3 regions of the Idiomarina sp. UBA3162 genome follow, and region 2 is predicted to be linked to each of the others. Evidence: predicted binding sites of a transcription regulator. Region 2 holds the regulator's gene; each other region holds the start of a gene.
The links. The regulator MetJ, encoded in region 2, represses methionine synthesis genes. The targets are predictions, from matches to a motif close to TAGACGTCTAGACGTCTA.

Region 1: metK (methionine adenosyltransferase) is a predicted target of MetJ. The motif match lies at 1,896-1,913, and genes of this name have one in related genera.
Region 3: msrA (peptide-methionine (S)-S-oxide reductase MsrA) is a predicted target of MetJ. The motif match lies at 3,585-3,602, and genes of this name have one in related genera.

What each region holds. Positions count from the first base shown of each region.
Region 1 is NZ_DEYI01000064.1:36,810-41,732, forward strand. Features, by position in the region: gene tkt (transketolase) at 1-562, opposite strand, end outside; gene metK (methionine adenosyltransferase) at 676-1,821, opposite strand; gene B2X00_RS08060 (16S rRNA (uracil(1498)-N(3))-methyltransferase) at 1,950-2,699, shown strand; gene gshB (glutathione synthase) at 2,711-3,661, shown strand; gene B2X00_RS08070 (YqgE/AlgH family protein) at 3,713-4,270, shown strand; gene ruvX (Holliday junction resolvase RuvX) at 4,267-4,674, shown strand; gene B2X00_RS08080 (hypothetical protein) at 4,741-4,923, shown strand, end outside.
Region 2 is NZ_DEYI01000046.1:24,799-29,721, reverse strand. Features, by position in the region: gene B2X00_RS05225 (bifunctional aspartate kinase/homoserine dehydrogenase II) at 1-1,524, opposite strand, end outside; gene metJ (met regulon transcriptional regulator MetJ) at 1,699-2,025, shown strand; gene B2X00_RS05215 (malic enzyme-like NAD(P)-binding protein) at 2,022-3,266, opposite strand; gene rpmE (50S ribosomal protein L31) at 3,519-3,731, opposite strand; gene priA (primosomal protein N') at 3,903-4,923, shown strand, end outside.
Region 3 is NZ_DEYI01000004.1:2,357-7,279, reverse strand. Features, by position in the region: gene ispG (flavodoxin-dependent (E)-4-hydroxy-3-methylbut-2-enyl-diphosphate synthase) at 1-134, opposite strand, end outside; gene B2X00_RS00525 (RodZ domain-containing protein) at 155-1,297, opposite strand; gene B2X00_RS00520 (pilus assembly protein PilF) at 1,346-1,756, opposite strand; gene B2X00_RS00515 (bifunctional tRNA (adenosine(37)-C2)-methyltransferase TrmG/ribosomal RNA large subunit methyltransferase RlmN) at 1,799-2,935, opposite strand; gene ndk (nucleoside-diphosphate kinase) at 3,022-3,453, opposite strand; gene msrA (peptide-methionine (S)-S-oxide reductase MsrA) at 3,618-4,166, shown strand; gene B2X00_RS00500 (IscS subfamily cysteine desulfurase) at 4,152-4,923, opposite strand, start outside.

The DNA.
Region 1 (4,923 bases), on a different contig from region 2:
AGATACCGTTATCGTCGTAAAATGCGATAAGCTTGCCTAAGCCTAGCGTACCCGCTAATGAACACGCTTCGTGAGAAATGCCTTCCATTAAGCATCCATCACCTAAGAAAGTATAGGTGTAGTGGTCAACTACATTATGTTCATCGCGATTAAACTGTGCCGCCAAGGTCTTTTCCGCTAGCGCCATGCCTACCGCATTCGCGACGCCTTGACCCAAAGGCCCTGTCGTTGTCTCTACGCCCGGCGTGTAGCCATACTCTGGGTGGCCTGGAGTTTTTGAATGCAACTGACGGAATTGCTTGATGTCCTCGATGCTGAGGTCGTAACCGGTTAAGTGAAGCAACGAGTAGATGAGCATCGAGCCATGACCGTTTGATAGCACAAAGCGATCGCGGTCGGCCCAATTGGGGTTGTTTGGGTTGTGCTTTAAATAATCTCGCCACAGTACTTCAGCGATATCTGCCATGCCCATTGGTGCACCAGGATGACCTGAGTTGGCTTGTTGGACTGCATCCATACTTAAGGCACGGATAGCATTGGCGAGATGACGACGTTCAGACATGAAAAACCCCCGATTGGTGACACGCAATTAGATGAACCATAGTTGGTGCGCGTATTGTCCACAATTCGGGGGCTTCAAGCAAATTTATGGGCGAAAAATTCAACACCCGTGCATTAGATATCTTGCTTTAATGCACCGGCCTTATCTGTTTTTTCCCACGGAAATTCATCTCGACCGAAGTGCCCATAGGTCGATGTAGCACGATAAATAGGTCGTTCTAAATCGAGCATTTGAATTAATCCATAAGGACGCAGATCAAAATGTCGGCGCACCAATGCAATCAGTTTTTCCTCGCTATGCGGCGATGTACCGAAGGTTTCGATACTAATTGATGTCGGCTCGGCCACGCCAATTGCGTACGAAATTTGGATCTCACAACGCTCCGCCAAACCTGCAGCAACTAGATTCTTTGCCACGTAACGAGCCGCGTAGGCTGCACTTCGGTCGACCTTCGACGGATCTTTACCGGAGAACGCACCACCACCGTGACGCGCCATACCACCGTAGGTATCGACGATGATTTTACGACCCGTCAAACCGCAGTCACCCATTGGGCCACCAATTACGAATCGACCCGTTGGGTTAATGTGAAACTTAGTGTCACGGCTAACCCATTGCTCGGGGAGTACTGGCTTAATGACTTCTTCCATCACCGCTTCACGCAATGTGGCTTGGTCAATGTCTTCACGATGTTGGGTAGACAGGACAACTGTATCAATCGCTACCGGTTTACCATTCTCATAAACAAACGTCAGCTGACTTTTGGCATCCGGGCGGAGCCAATCTAAGGTGCCGTTTTTTCGCATCTCTGACTGGCGCTGAACAATGCGGTGAGCATAGGTAATAGGGGCAGGCATCAATACCGATGTCTCATTTGATGCATAGCCAAACATCAAGCCCTGATCACCTGCGCCTTGCGCTTCAGGCGACTCACGATCAACGCCTTGATTAATGTCTTGGCTCTGCTTTCCAATCGCGTTCAACACCGCACAGGAGTTGGCATCAAAGCCCATGTCCGAGTGCGTGTAGCCGACATCGCGGATGGCTTGACGGGTTAAATCTTCAATATCGACCCAAGCTGAAGTGGATATTTCCCCGCCCACTAACACCATGCCAGTTTTGACATAGGTTTCACACGCCACACGGGCGCGGATATCTTTTGCTAAAATTGCATCCAGTACGGCATCAGAAATCTGGTCCGCAATTTTATCAGGATGGCCCTCTGAAACCGATTCAGAAGTAAACAGGTGACGTGACATATGCCTACCATTCCTTTATTTTGATTAAAATAACTAGTACTGACGGCGTAATTTAACCGATCAACAAAAAAATTTCTACTTCTAGACGTCCAAAAGTCTGTTTATAAATAAGGAATCAATTGAGTCGTATGAGAGTTCCACGTATTTTTCATCCCGAACCACTCGTGGTCAACAGCACCGTTTCACTCAGTGACGACGCCTTTCAGCACACAGTAAAAGTGCTTCGCATGCAAGAGGGCCAAGCGCTCGAGTTGTTCTGTAACGATGAGTTTAATTACACTGCGGTACTCACTTTAGTCGCCAAAAAAAGCGCGCAAGTTAAAATTATTGATGCAAAAGCTAATACAACAGAATCGCCTTTATATGTTCACTTAGGCCAAGTCGTCTCACGGGGCGACCGAATGGACTTCGCGCTACAGAAATCGGTGGAACTCGGTGTTAATGCCATCACCCCGCTGTTCAGTGAGCGATGCGGCGTAAAATTAAGCGGCGACCGACTCGAGAAGAAGCAGCAACAATGGCAGAAAATTGTCATTTCTGCTTGTGAGCAGTCGGGTCGCAGCCATATCCCTACCGTGCTTCCCGCGGTGTCAGTGGATGACTTTGTACAGACACCTTTTGACGGTTTACGCTTAACTCTCGATCCCTATGCGCAGGTACCTCTCAATCAGATTCAAGGCGCTCGCACAGCCCAACGCATCCAATTGATTATTGGTCCTGAAGGAGGCTTCACTGATATCGAGGTGGAGCACGCGCGCAACCACAGCTTTAAACCGATTCGTTTAGGACCACGTATTCTGCGAACAGAAACCGCTGCGATGACTGCTTTAACAGCCATCCAGTATGAATTTGGTGATCTTAACGCCAGCAACGAATAAGGAACACTGCCATGAAGTTAGCCATGATTATGGACCCTATCGCACACGTAAAAACTGAAAAGGACACCAGTTTCCGACTCTTGCTCGAAGCACAAGCGCGGGGTTACCAGAGTTACTATATTGAGATGGCCGATCTACTCATTGATTCAGGTCGCCCCTATGCGATGGCACGTAAGATCACCGTCAAAGACCAAAAGACAGACTTTTATCAGTTAAGCGATGTGGAGAAGCTACCGCTCGGCGACTTTGATGTGATCATGATGCGCAAAGACCCGCCGTTTGATAGTCAGTTCCTCTATGCAACCCACATCTTTGATTTGGCGCAAGCTGAAGGTGCGCTGGTAGTGAATAACCCGCAAAGCTTGCGAGATTGTAATGAAAAGCTTTATACCAGTTGGTTTCCTGAGTTTATCACCGATAGTTTGGTGTCTGCCAATGCTGAGCAACTTAAGGCGTTTCACAAGAAGCACGGTACCGTTATTCTTAAACCGCTAGACGGGATGGGTGGTGCATCAATATTTAAAGTGAACGAAGACGGTGCAAATTTAGGTGTCATCATCGAAACACTGACTGAGAAAGGTCAACGTTATGCCATGGCACAAAAATATCTGCCAGAGATTAAAGACGGCGACAAGCGGATTCTAATTATTAATGGTGAACCTGTGCCTTACGCACTGGCTCGCATTCCTTCTGCTGGTGAGACACGCGGCAACCTCGCGGCAGGCGGTAGTGGGCGTCCGCAACCGTTGAGCGAAAGTGACGAACGCATTGCGCGTGCTATCGGTCCAACACTTAAACAAAAAGGTTTATATCTCGTTGGTCTCGATGTCATTGGTGAACGTATTACAGAAATCAATGTGACGAGTCCAACTTGTATGCGAGAGATCGAAAACGCCTACGACATCAATATCGCAGCGCAACTCTTCGCAGCTATTGAGCACGATCTACAGCAGCGTCGTTGAATTTGCTGAATAAACCCCGATATAAGTCGTATCGTGAGTGAGGAGTGCTTTATGGAAAGCTTACAAAATCATTTTTTAATTGCTACACCCAGTATGAATGATCCGCTGTTTCGTCGTAGCGTGACTTATATCTGCGAGCACAATGAAGACGGTGCGATGGGATTGATCATCAATCAACCTGCAGAGCTAACGGTTAACTCGTTACTCGACAAACTTGAAATTGTTTACCCGGATAGCGCGGATAGCCTTAAAGGTCCAGTCTATCAAGGTGGTCCAGTGGGTCAGGAGCGAGGCTTTGTGATTCATCCGCCACAACAAAACTGGCGCAGCAGTCTTAAGTTGAGCGACGAGATTATGGTCACCACGTCACGTGATATTTTGGAGGCCTTGGGTTCGTCAGCAGCGCCTCTACAATTTCTGCTGACGCTTGGATACGCTGGCTGGGAAGCGGGACAACTAGAGCAAGAGCTAGCTGAAAATTCATGGTTGGCGATACCCGCCGACCCCGAAATACTGTTTAACACCCCTATCAACCAGCGATGGGAGAAGGCCACCGAACAGCTCGGCTTTGATATTTGGAAGCTAGGACCGGACGTAGGTCACGCATGACAATTATCGGCTTTGATTTTGGCACTAAGAGTATCGGTGTGGCTGTCGGCCAGTCGATAACTGGAACTGCTTCGATATTAAAAGCGCTAAAAGCACAGGACGGCATTCCCAATTGGAATGTCGTCGAACAATTGCTTAAAGAATGGCAGCCTGAAAGAATTGTTGTTGGTTTACCGCTCAATATGGATGGCACCGAGCAGCCGCTCACCCAACGCGCCAAAAAGTTTGGCAATCGTATTCACGGCCGCTTTAATATTCCTGTCGATTTCCAGGACGAGCGTCTGACCTCTACGGCCGCTCGAGAAGCGCTGTTCGAGCGAGAAGGTTACCGTGGTCTCGAAAAAGGTAAAGTGGATAGTGCGGCCGCTCTCCTCATCGTTGAAGACTACTTACGCTCACAGTAGCTATGTTGCCAAATCATTATAATTCGTTATAGTGATCACTAAAAATAGAAGGCTTGGGAGAGTGTCGTGCTAGGCAATGAAGAACCGTTTTCAGTCACAGGTAATACCATTTTATTGCGCAACGAGAACAAAAAGTTGCTGCTAGTCACTGGTGACCGCTATAAAAATATCCTTGTATCGCGCTCTGGCGTAGAGATGAGCGACTGGGGTGCCGAACGTCGGCCTGGCGTGCGCGTCATTTCTCTGCAA
Region 2 (4,923 bases):
CTCATTCAATTCGACGCCGCTATAGTCAAGCCAGAGCTTCTTAGAGTTCGCGATACCGATAACACGTACATCCATCACCTGATTAATGCGGTCGCGTTGCTGGCGGAATAAGTCCAACCAAGCAGTACCAATGTTACCGCGACCAATGACTAACACGCCTAAGCTACGGCGATAGTTAAATAACTGGCTATGAAGACGATTGAGTAAACGGCTATCGAGTTTTTGTTCTAATATTGCGACCGCAGAGCACCCATCTTCGCTGACCGCAAAGCGACGCACCTTCTGTTCGCCTAACTGTAGTTTGAAGGTATTGTATTGATCCGTCTCTTGAATGCGATTACCCACCAGTGCCACCATTGAATAGCCGTGGATTTGCGTGACCGCATTACCCGCATTGATGCGGTCGAGCCAGTGGCTGATGTAGTTCAAGTGGTTTTGGTGGAAAACCAAGTATTGCTGGTGTTTTTCGGGTTCGGTCCAGCTTACCAATGGTGTTAAATCAAGCACCTCAAGTTGTTTGACGAGTTCGCGGTCGTTGAGTTCGACCTTAAACAATACAATTTCGGACAAAGATGTGAATACTTTGCCCTTGGGCTCTGTATGTTCAAAATTGCCAATACGGGTCTGTTGATTTTCGACTTTTAGACTTGAGCGTACAGAAATAACCATGCGATCGCGGTCAACAGGTTGGAATGTACGCGGGTGTAGTACCGGGCTGCCTAATCGAGCCAGCTCTTCTGCTTCGCTCCAATCTAAGGTCGACAAACTGACGACACGTTCTATCTTACGCGGATCGGCTGAATAAACACCGGCGACGTCTTTCCAAATAGTGACTTGTTTTGAATTAAGTAAGCTACCCACCAAAGTCGCAGAATAGTCACTGCCGTTTCGACCTAAGGTGAGGCTTTCACCGTTTAAGCTTCGTGCAATAAAGCCTGTGACAATAAATCGTGTGCCGGGAAACGGTGCTACGCGGTTTAATAGATTATGGCGCGATTCCAGCTCCTGAATGACGGGTTCGGGAGCGTCTTCAGCCTTTAGGAAGTCACGCGCATCAATATGGTCTGCTTTAGTACCTTGCTTTCTCAATAAGGCGGCAAGAAGTCGAGCAGACCACAACTCACCGTAGGACAATAATTCGGCTTCGTGTTCGATGATTTCTTTACCCGCAACAAAGTCGCGGAAACGCTGAAAATCAACAGTCGACTGCTCAAGGATAGGTGCAGCAAACTCGCTGCCGAGTAGCTCGAGGATTAACCCTTGCTGGAAACGCTCCAACTGATCGAGCAAAATGTCAGCCGTATCACCCGACTCCTTTTGAGCTTTGATAATCGCAAGAATCCGGTTAGTGGTATCACCTGCCGCCGAAACAACAACAACATCGCTTGCGCCTGCATATTCAGTTACAATACGCGCCACTCGACGGTAACAAAAAGCGTCAGCCAAACTACTGCCGCCAAACTTATGCACTTGAACGTTGTCTGCAACCGTTCGAATCTGGTCTAAGCTCGGCTCTACGCTCATTGGCGATACCCCTCAAATATATGAATTAACTGATGTAAATACTAAGGCTAAAACATCAAACACCAAATGTCAGCAAATTTTAGCCATCTAGACGGATAAAATTTGACCTTCATCTGGGATTGAGTAAAATTCAATATAACTTATATGGTTTTTGACTAAGGCAGGACTCTCACGATGAAGTGGAATGGTGACTATATCTACCCCTACGCTGAGCATGGGCGAAAGAGCGAACAGGTAAAAAAAGTAACAGTATCGATACCGACTCGCGTACTCAAAGTGCTCACTGATGAGCGCACCCGCCGTCAAGTTAAGAACTTGCGTCATGCTACGAATAGCGAGTTGCTCTGCGAAGCTTTTTTACATGCTTTTACGGGTCAGCCACTGCCAACAGACACTGATTTAGAAAAAACTAACCCAAATAAAATTCCTAAGGCGGTACGAGAGGAATTAGAAGCCCGTGGACTTCCAATTCCTTCTGATGACGAGCTTGATACGCCTTAATCTCTCATGTAGTTATCAGGCAGCGGGATCTTCGCGACACCGGATTCGACCGCTGCCTCCGCCACTGCTCTAGCGACTCGCTGACATAAGCGAGGGTCCATCGGTTTAGGAATAATGTAATCTGGACCGAAAGAGAGCTTATCAATGCCTGCAGCTTTTTTAACTGCGTCGGGTACTTCTTCTCGAGCGAGTTGGCGAATCGCCTCAACAGCAGCGATCTTCATCTCGTCATTAATGGCGGTTGCGCGCACATCTAAAGCGCCACGAAACATGAAAGGAAAACACAACACGTTGTTTACTTGGTTGGGATAATCCGAGCGTCCCGTGCCAATAATAATGTCGTCGCGTGTTTGTTGGGCTAACTCGGGCTTTATTTCTGGATCGGGGTTAGAGCAAGCAAACACAATAGGCTTATCGGCCATCAACTTAAGTGCATCCGGCGATAGCAAGTCTGGCCCTGATACGCCCAAGAATAAGTCTGCTCCCTCGATGACTTCCTCAAGTGTGCGCTTATCTGTGTTGTTGGCGAACAATGCCTTATATTCGTTGAGATCTTCTCGACGCGTATGAATCACACCTTTCGAGTCGAGCATGTAGATATGTTCACGCTGTGCGCCACACTTAATCAGTAGTTCCATACAAGCAATGGCAGCAGCACCGGCACCCATACATACAATATGGGCATCTTTAAGTGATTTACCTTGGATTTCCAGCGCATTTAACATGCCCGCCGCGGTCACAATAGCCGTACCGTGTTGGTCATCATGAAAAACCGGCACGTTACACTTTTCAATAAGCGCTTGCTCGATTTCGAAGCACTCAGGTGCCTTGATATCCTCGAGATTAATGCCACCAAAAGTATCAGCTATATTGGCAACTGTATTAATGAAGTCTTGAGTGGTGCGGTGGGATACTTCGATATCAATTGAATCAAGCCCAGCAAAACGTTTAAATAACAGCGCCTTACCTTCCATGACAGGCTTAGATGCCAACGGTCCTAAGTTACCTAAACCAAGAATCGCGGTGCCATTAGAAATAACCGCGACCATGTTGCCTTTCGCCGTGTATTTATAGGCATTATCTGGATCTTCAGCAATGGCTCTAACAGGCTCAGCCACACCTGGGCTGTAGGCAAGTGCTAAGTCTTTAGCGGAGTCAGCTGGTTTAGTGAGTTCAACAGAGATCTTACCCGGTGTGGGGTATTGATGATAATCCAACGCTTTTTGGCGGAAATCTGACATTTAGGCAACCTGACAAAATGAGTAAAGGATGATGCATAAGGATAAAGGCAATTGCGAAAATAACAAATCTTACCTGCTTAATTGGCTTCTTTGGGTTAGGCTAACTTTTCATGTGTTTAAAAACGCACCAGTTAACTTTTCGTTAACAATGCTTGGTCTGGGCAGGGTAGAAACGAAAAAAGGCGCCATTTGGCGCCTTCTTCATAAAAACGTGCTGAAAAGCTCGTTTTAATACGTTTCGTGTTCGGGCTATTATTTTTTGCCCAAAGAACCAAAACGTTTCTTGAATTTGTCGACACGACCACCGGTGTCCATCACACGTTGCTTACCAGTGTAGAATGGGTGGCACTCTGAACATACGTCGATGTGTAGATCTTCTACGCGAGTAGAGCGAGTTTCAAATTCATTACCGCACGAGCAAGTCACTTTGATTGCTTCGTACTTAGGGTGAATACCTTGTTTCATGGGAATACCTCAAGTTGGGCCACATCGCTATCCAGTCGCCTCTTTTGCGCAGGACACCATGTGTAAAAAAACAACAATGTTTAAGAGCGCGGCATTTTATGCGATCTTCACCGATCATTCAAGAGGCTTATTGCGCTTGTTTTATCTTTAATTGCGTTTCAGAATAGCGGCATGATAGAGAGCCCGCATTACATAGAAGTCGCCTTACCGTTGCCATTGCGGCGCGTCTTCACCTACCAATACACATTGTCCGAGCCTGCGGTAGTTGGTGCTCGCGTGCGAGTACCCTTCGGTCAGCGACAATTGGTCGGCATTGTAACCGAGCTAAATGCGAGCGCGCCGGAGAAGTTTGAGGCAAAACCTGTGCTGGCGCAACTTGATGCCCAAGCGGTGTGGAAAGCCGAATTGTGGGAACTGTTAAATTGGGCGTCCGACTACTATCAGCATAGTCTGGGTGATGTATTTGCCAATGCCTTACCAGTATTGTTAAGGCAAGGAAAGCCCCTCGGCTATGCGCCAGTGACCTATTACGAGTTAGCGCAAAGTGCCCCGAATCCGAGTGACACTGCGCTTAACCGCGCGCCAAAGCAGAAGCAATTACTCGAGCTATTAGCACAAGGTCGAGTAAGCGCTGCGCAACTTAAGCAGGCGCAGATCAGTACCACAGTTGTTAGCGCTGCTTGCGACAAAAGCTGGGTGAAACGCATCGAAGAAAAGCCGCAGCTGAAGGTACAACAACATTGGCAGATGGCGCGTGGCGAAGAGCCACTCGCGGTCAACCAAGAGCAAGCCGTTGCATTAAGTGCGATAAAGCAAATCGAAGGTCATGCGTGCTGTTTGATCGAAGGCGTCACCGGTAGTGGTAAAACGGAAGTGTACTTGCAAGCGATTGAGCGAGTGTTGTCAGCAGGACGCCAAGTGCTGGTGCTGGTTCCTGAGATTGGACTGACGATGCAGACAATCAAACGTTTTAAGCAGCGCTTCGAGGTACCTGTTGAGGTCTTACATTCCAATCTTAATGACACCGAACGTCTTCATGCTTGGCTTAACAGTCAGTCGAACAGGGCTGCGATTGTTATTGGTACACGTTCGGCGATTTTTACTCCGTTCGCTGACTTAGGCATGATCGTCGTCGATGAAGAGCACGACCTGTCGTACAAACAGCAAGATGGATTTCGCTATCACGCTCGCG
Region 3 (4,923 bases), on a different contig from region 2:
ACAGTGGCTTGCACATCGGTTGTTTCAGTGTTGGTCATCGACTGAACGGCAATGGGCGCATTGTCTCCAATCGGCACATTACCTACATAAATCCGACGGGAAGGTCTGCGCTTAATTGGATTTTCGTGCATCATAACGGCTTACACTCAGTCTCTTAATTGCTTGAAGGAATCGTTAATCGTGCCACACGATCTTGGCGATATTGTGACAAGTCTAGCGTATTGCCCGCGTAGGTTATAGTCACAGCGGCAGGCTTACAAATGGTTGCCGAAAACGGCGCTGAGCCGGGTACCGGCATACGATAGCCCTGTGCTTTGGTACCAATCGCTTGCACTTCGCCATCGGCGTCTTCAACTTTTACCCAGCATTCTTCACTAAATTCCATCACCAACGTAGCGGCTGGTGCGGCATCTGCTGAATTTTCTGTAGTTTCTGTATTCTCTGCCACAGTTGGTTCAGCTTCTACCACAGGTGCTTGCTCTTGCGCGTCTGTGTCACCCGAGTCGTTGACCTCGTTACCGTCTGATGCTTGCTCTGTCACTTCCGGGGTTTCTTGTGGATTCGCCGATGTTTCTGGCAGTTCTGAAACGGGCTGCTCGATAGCGTCTGAATTCATTTCATCCTGTTGTGCAGGGTCATTGATACTTAACGAGGTACTTGCATCGGCAGCGCTGACTTCAGACTCGAGTACAGGTTGCTCGCCCGATGTTGTTTCTTGGGATTCGTTTGACTGACGTATGGTCGGCGTATCTTCGCGGTTTTCTGGTTGCGCTGACTCGCTTTGCTCAGTGACTGCTTGTTCAACGTCGTTGCTCAGCTTGGAAAAGCTTAAATCGCTGTCTTGCCACCACCAAATCACTAACGCAATAACCACCACAACCACCAACCAAGTAATCATCATCAGTCGGTTGTCACTTTCTTGGTGTTTTACACGACGCGAAAAGCTTTGCATCGGTGTGCTTTCTGGCTCTTGAATATTAAGTGACTTATACGCTTCATCGATTTGGCTTTGGTCAACACCTAGCAGCTTTGCATAGGCACGCAAGTAGCCTTTGACAAAGGTCGTGGTTGAGAAAGTGGTATAATCATCTGCTTCGATGAGTTCAATCACTTGCAGTCGCAAGCGTAGGCGATCGGCAGCCTCACGTGGCGTCATCGATTTTGCTTCGCGCGCCTGTTTGAGTATATGCCCAGGGCCTGCTGTTGGGCGACTCGGTTGCTCTGGCGACGACATTGGTTGTTCGTTATTTTGGTCCGCGCTTGAGCTGTTATTTGCAGATGAGTTATCGGCAGTCATGATCTTTGGGTCGTTCCCTAGTTTAACTAAAGTTAAGCGAATTGCATTCTAGCGACGTTGTGCACAGTTATTTTGCTGACCTGATTGCGCGCCTAAGCGTTTAGCTTGGGCAAATGCGCGCTCGGCTGCTTGGTGCTGACCTGATAAACACAGCGCTACCGCATAATTGTTGTGCAGAACTCCGCTCATAGGTTGCCATGATAATGCTTCTTGGTAAAGTAGCAACGCGGAATTGACACGTTCTTTACTTAAATACCAGTGGCCGAGCGCTAGGACGGTATCAATGCGCCGAGGAGCGGCGAGAAATGCTTGCTTTAAATGACGGCCAGCATGATCCAATTGATTTTGCTTCAAATACGCCATCCCTGCGCGTAAGTGGGCATCGGCAGCCGCGTTACGGCCTGTTGCAGCACAAGCGCTTAACCCCCAACTCATCAGGATAACTATCAACCAACGCACTGAGATACTCCTTCATTAGTAACTCGAGTGCGCCGTTACTGATTAGCTCGATTTCACCTCAATCGAGCTACCGCCACGTTGTGCTTGTTGGCGCTTGAGAATACGTTTAGTTCTATCGATCACATCACCGACCAACTGACCGCATGCGGCATCGATATCGTCGCCTCGAGTTTTACGAACCATGACGGTAAAACCATAGTCCATTAATACCTTAGCGAAACGGTCAATACGCGAATTACTCGAACGACCATAATCAGATCCTGGGAATGGATTAAACGGAATCAGGTTGATTTTGCTCGGTGTATCTTTAAGCGTACGCGCGAGCTCATGCGCTTGATCCATCGAGTCGTTTACGTGATCGAGCATGACATACTCAACCGTTACTTTATGCTGAGCTTTTGACTGCTCAACGTATTTACGACTCGACTCTAAAAACTGTTCGATGTTGTACTTTTTATTGATCGGTACGATTTCATTGCGCAGTTCGTCGTTAGGCGCATGCAACGAAATAGCGAGCATTACATCGATTTGCTCGCGTAGCTTGTCCAATGCGGGTACCACACCTGAGGTACTCAAGGTGACTCGACGTTTAGACAAACCAAAACCATAATCGTCCATCATAAGGTCCATCGCTGGCACCACATTGTTGAGGTTAAGCAACGGTTCGCCCATCCCCATCATGACGACGTTAGTTACAGGTTTAATACCTGTTTTACCATAGGCTCCTAGTAGCTGATTCACACGCCACACTTGGCCGATGATTTCCGCTACGTTGAGGTTACGGTTGAACCCTTGTTGACCCGTTGAGCAGAAAGTGCACTCAAGGGCACAGCCTACCTGTGACGAGACACATAATGTGGCGCGATCGCGTTCTGGAATCCACACAGTTTCAACGTCTTGACCATCAAACAATGTCATCACGAACTTAATGGTGCCATCGCTTGACTGCTGTTGTTCACGGATTTCTGGCGCGCGAATTTCAGCACATTGTTTGAGTTTCTCGCGTAATCCTTTGTTGAGATTGGTCATCTCATCAAAGTCGTCGACACAAAAGTGATAGAGCCATTTCATGACCTGGTCGGCACGGAACGGTTTTTCGCCCATATCTTTGAAAAAGGCTTTCATCCCGTCGCGGTTCAGGTTTAGAAGATTCACTTTTTTATCGATAGCGTTGGTCATAAATTTCCTGTATCTAAAAAGTACCGTGCGCCAACGGGCGCACGATTTCATTCGTTAAACGATCAGTCTTGCTCAAGAGGCGAGACTTATCGAGTACGTGGGCAGATCTCTTCATCGCTGAAGAAGTACGCGATTTCGCGTGCTGCTGTTTCAGCTGCGTCAGAACCGTGTACTGCGTTCTCGTCGATAGTTTCAGCATAGTCTGCACGAAGCGTGCCCGCCAATGCGTCGGCTGGGTTCGTTGCACCCATGATTTCACGGTTTTTCAGGATAGCTTCTTCGCCTTCCAATACTTGTACTACGATTGGACCTGAAGTCATGAATTCAACCAATGCGCCGAAGAAAGGACGCTCGCTGTGTTCGGCATAGAAGCCTTCAGCTTGTTCTTTGCTCAAGTGCATCATTTTTGACGCTACGATACGCAAACCTGCGCTTTCGAAACGATTATAGATTGCGCCGATTAAGTTTTTCGCAACCGCGTCGGGCTTAATAATTGATAAAGTGCGCTCTAAAGCCATCTTTTTTACTCCAAAATGGGTATTTAACCAGAGGTGAAAATTTCCGCGCGAATTATACGTTAGATCTCGGAAAAAATCGAATATCTATTGATTGTTTTTTAACTCGTTCTCAGCTAGTATCGAAAAACGTTTAGCCTTATAGACGTCCAAAAGGAGTCCGTCATATGTCGAATACGACCCAGTTCCAAAAAGCTACCTTAGGCGGTGGATGTTTTTGGTGTATTGAATCAGCATTTAACCAACTTAAAGGCATTGAGTCGGCGCAGTCAGGTTACACTGGTGGTGACACCGAGAATCCAACCTATAAACAGGTCTGCAATGGCGATACCGGTCATGCGGAAGTTGTACAGTTAACTTTTGATCCGTCGATTATTAGTTATCGACAGATTTTAGAAATCTTTTTTACCCTGCACGATCCCACCCAAGTAAATCGTCAAGGTAACGATGTCGGCACACAGTATCGTACTTCTATCTTTTATCATGATGATGAGCAACAACAAGTCGCGTTGGAACTGATTGATGAACTTGAAAACGATGCGGTATTTGAAGATCCGATAGTGACCGAAGTTGCACCACTCGACACCTTTTACAGTGCCGAGGATTACCATGATGATTACTTTAATCGCAATCCGGAGAATCCGTATTGCCAAGCGGTTATCTCACCTAAGCTGGCAAAATTTCGTAAAACCTTCGCTGACTTACTGCGCAGCTAACACGCGATAAGTGTTCAGCACATGGTCCGCGGCATATTCCATCTCTTGCATGGTGGTGTCGCGGCCTACACTAAAGCGCAATGATGCATGCGCTAGTTCATCTGCCAAACCAATCGCACGCAACACATAAGACGGTTCAACGCTCGCTGAAGTGCAAGCAGATCCTGATGAAATCGCCAAGTCTTTCAACGACATTAACAACAGCTCGCCCTCGACGTTGGCAAAACTGATATTCATAATGTTGGGTACACGATGGGACGCATGACCATTGAGCTTGATGCCAGGTTCGGCTAGTAACTTTTCGAGAAACAACTGGCTTAGCGCACTGTAATGTTCACGATCATCGTCTAAGCGCTGACTTGCGAGCTGTGCCGCTGCACCTAAGCCAACAATCTGATGAGTTGCCAGGGTGCCTGAACGCATCCCGCGTTCGTGCCCGCCCCCATGCATTTCAGCCTCAAGTTGTACTTTAGGTTTACGACGTACATAGAGCGCACCGATGCCTTTCGGACCGTACATTTTATGAGCCGATATGGAAAGCAAATCAACACCGAGTTGCTCTACATCGAGTGGCAGTTTACCGGCACTTTGCGCAGCATCGACATGCAGCAGTACGTTGTTCTCCCGACACCATGCACTGATAGCGGGGATATCTTGAATAACGCCAAGCTCGTTGTTTACATGCATCACACTGACTAATACCGTGTCCTCACGCAGCGCTTGTTGTAATGCTTGGGTATCAATTAAGCCGTCCTTA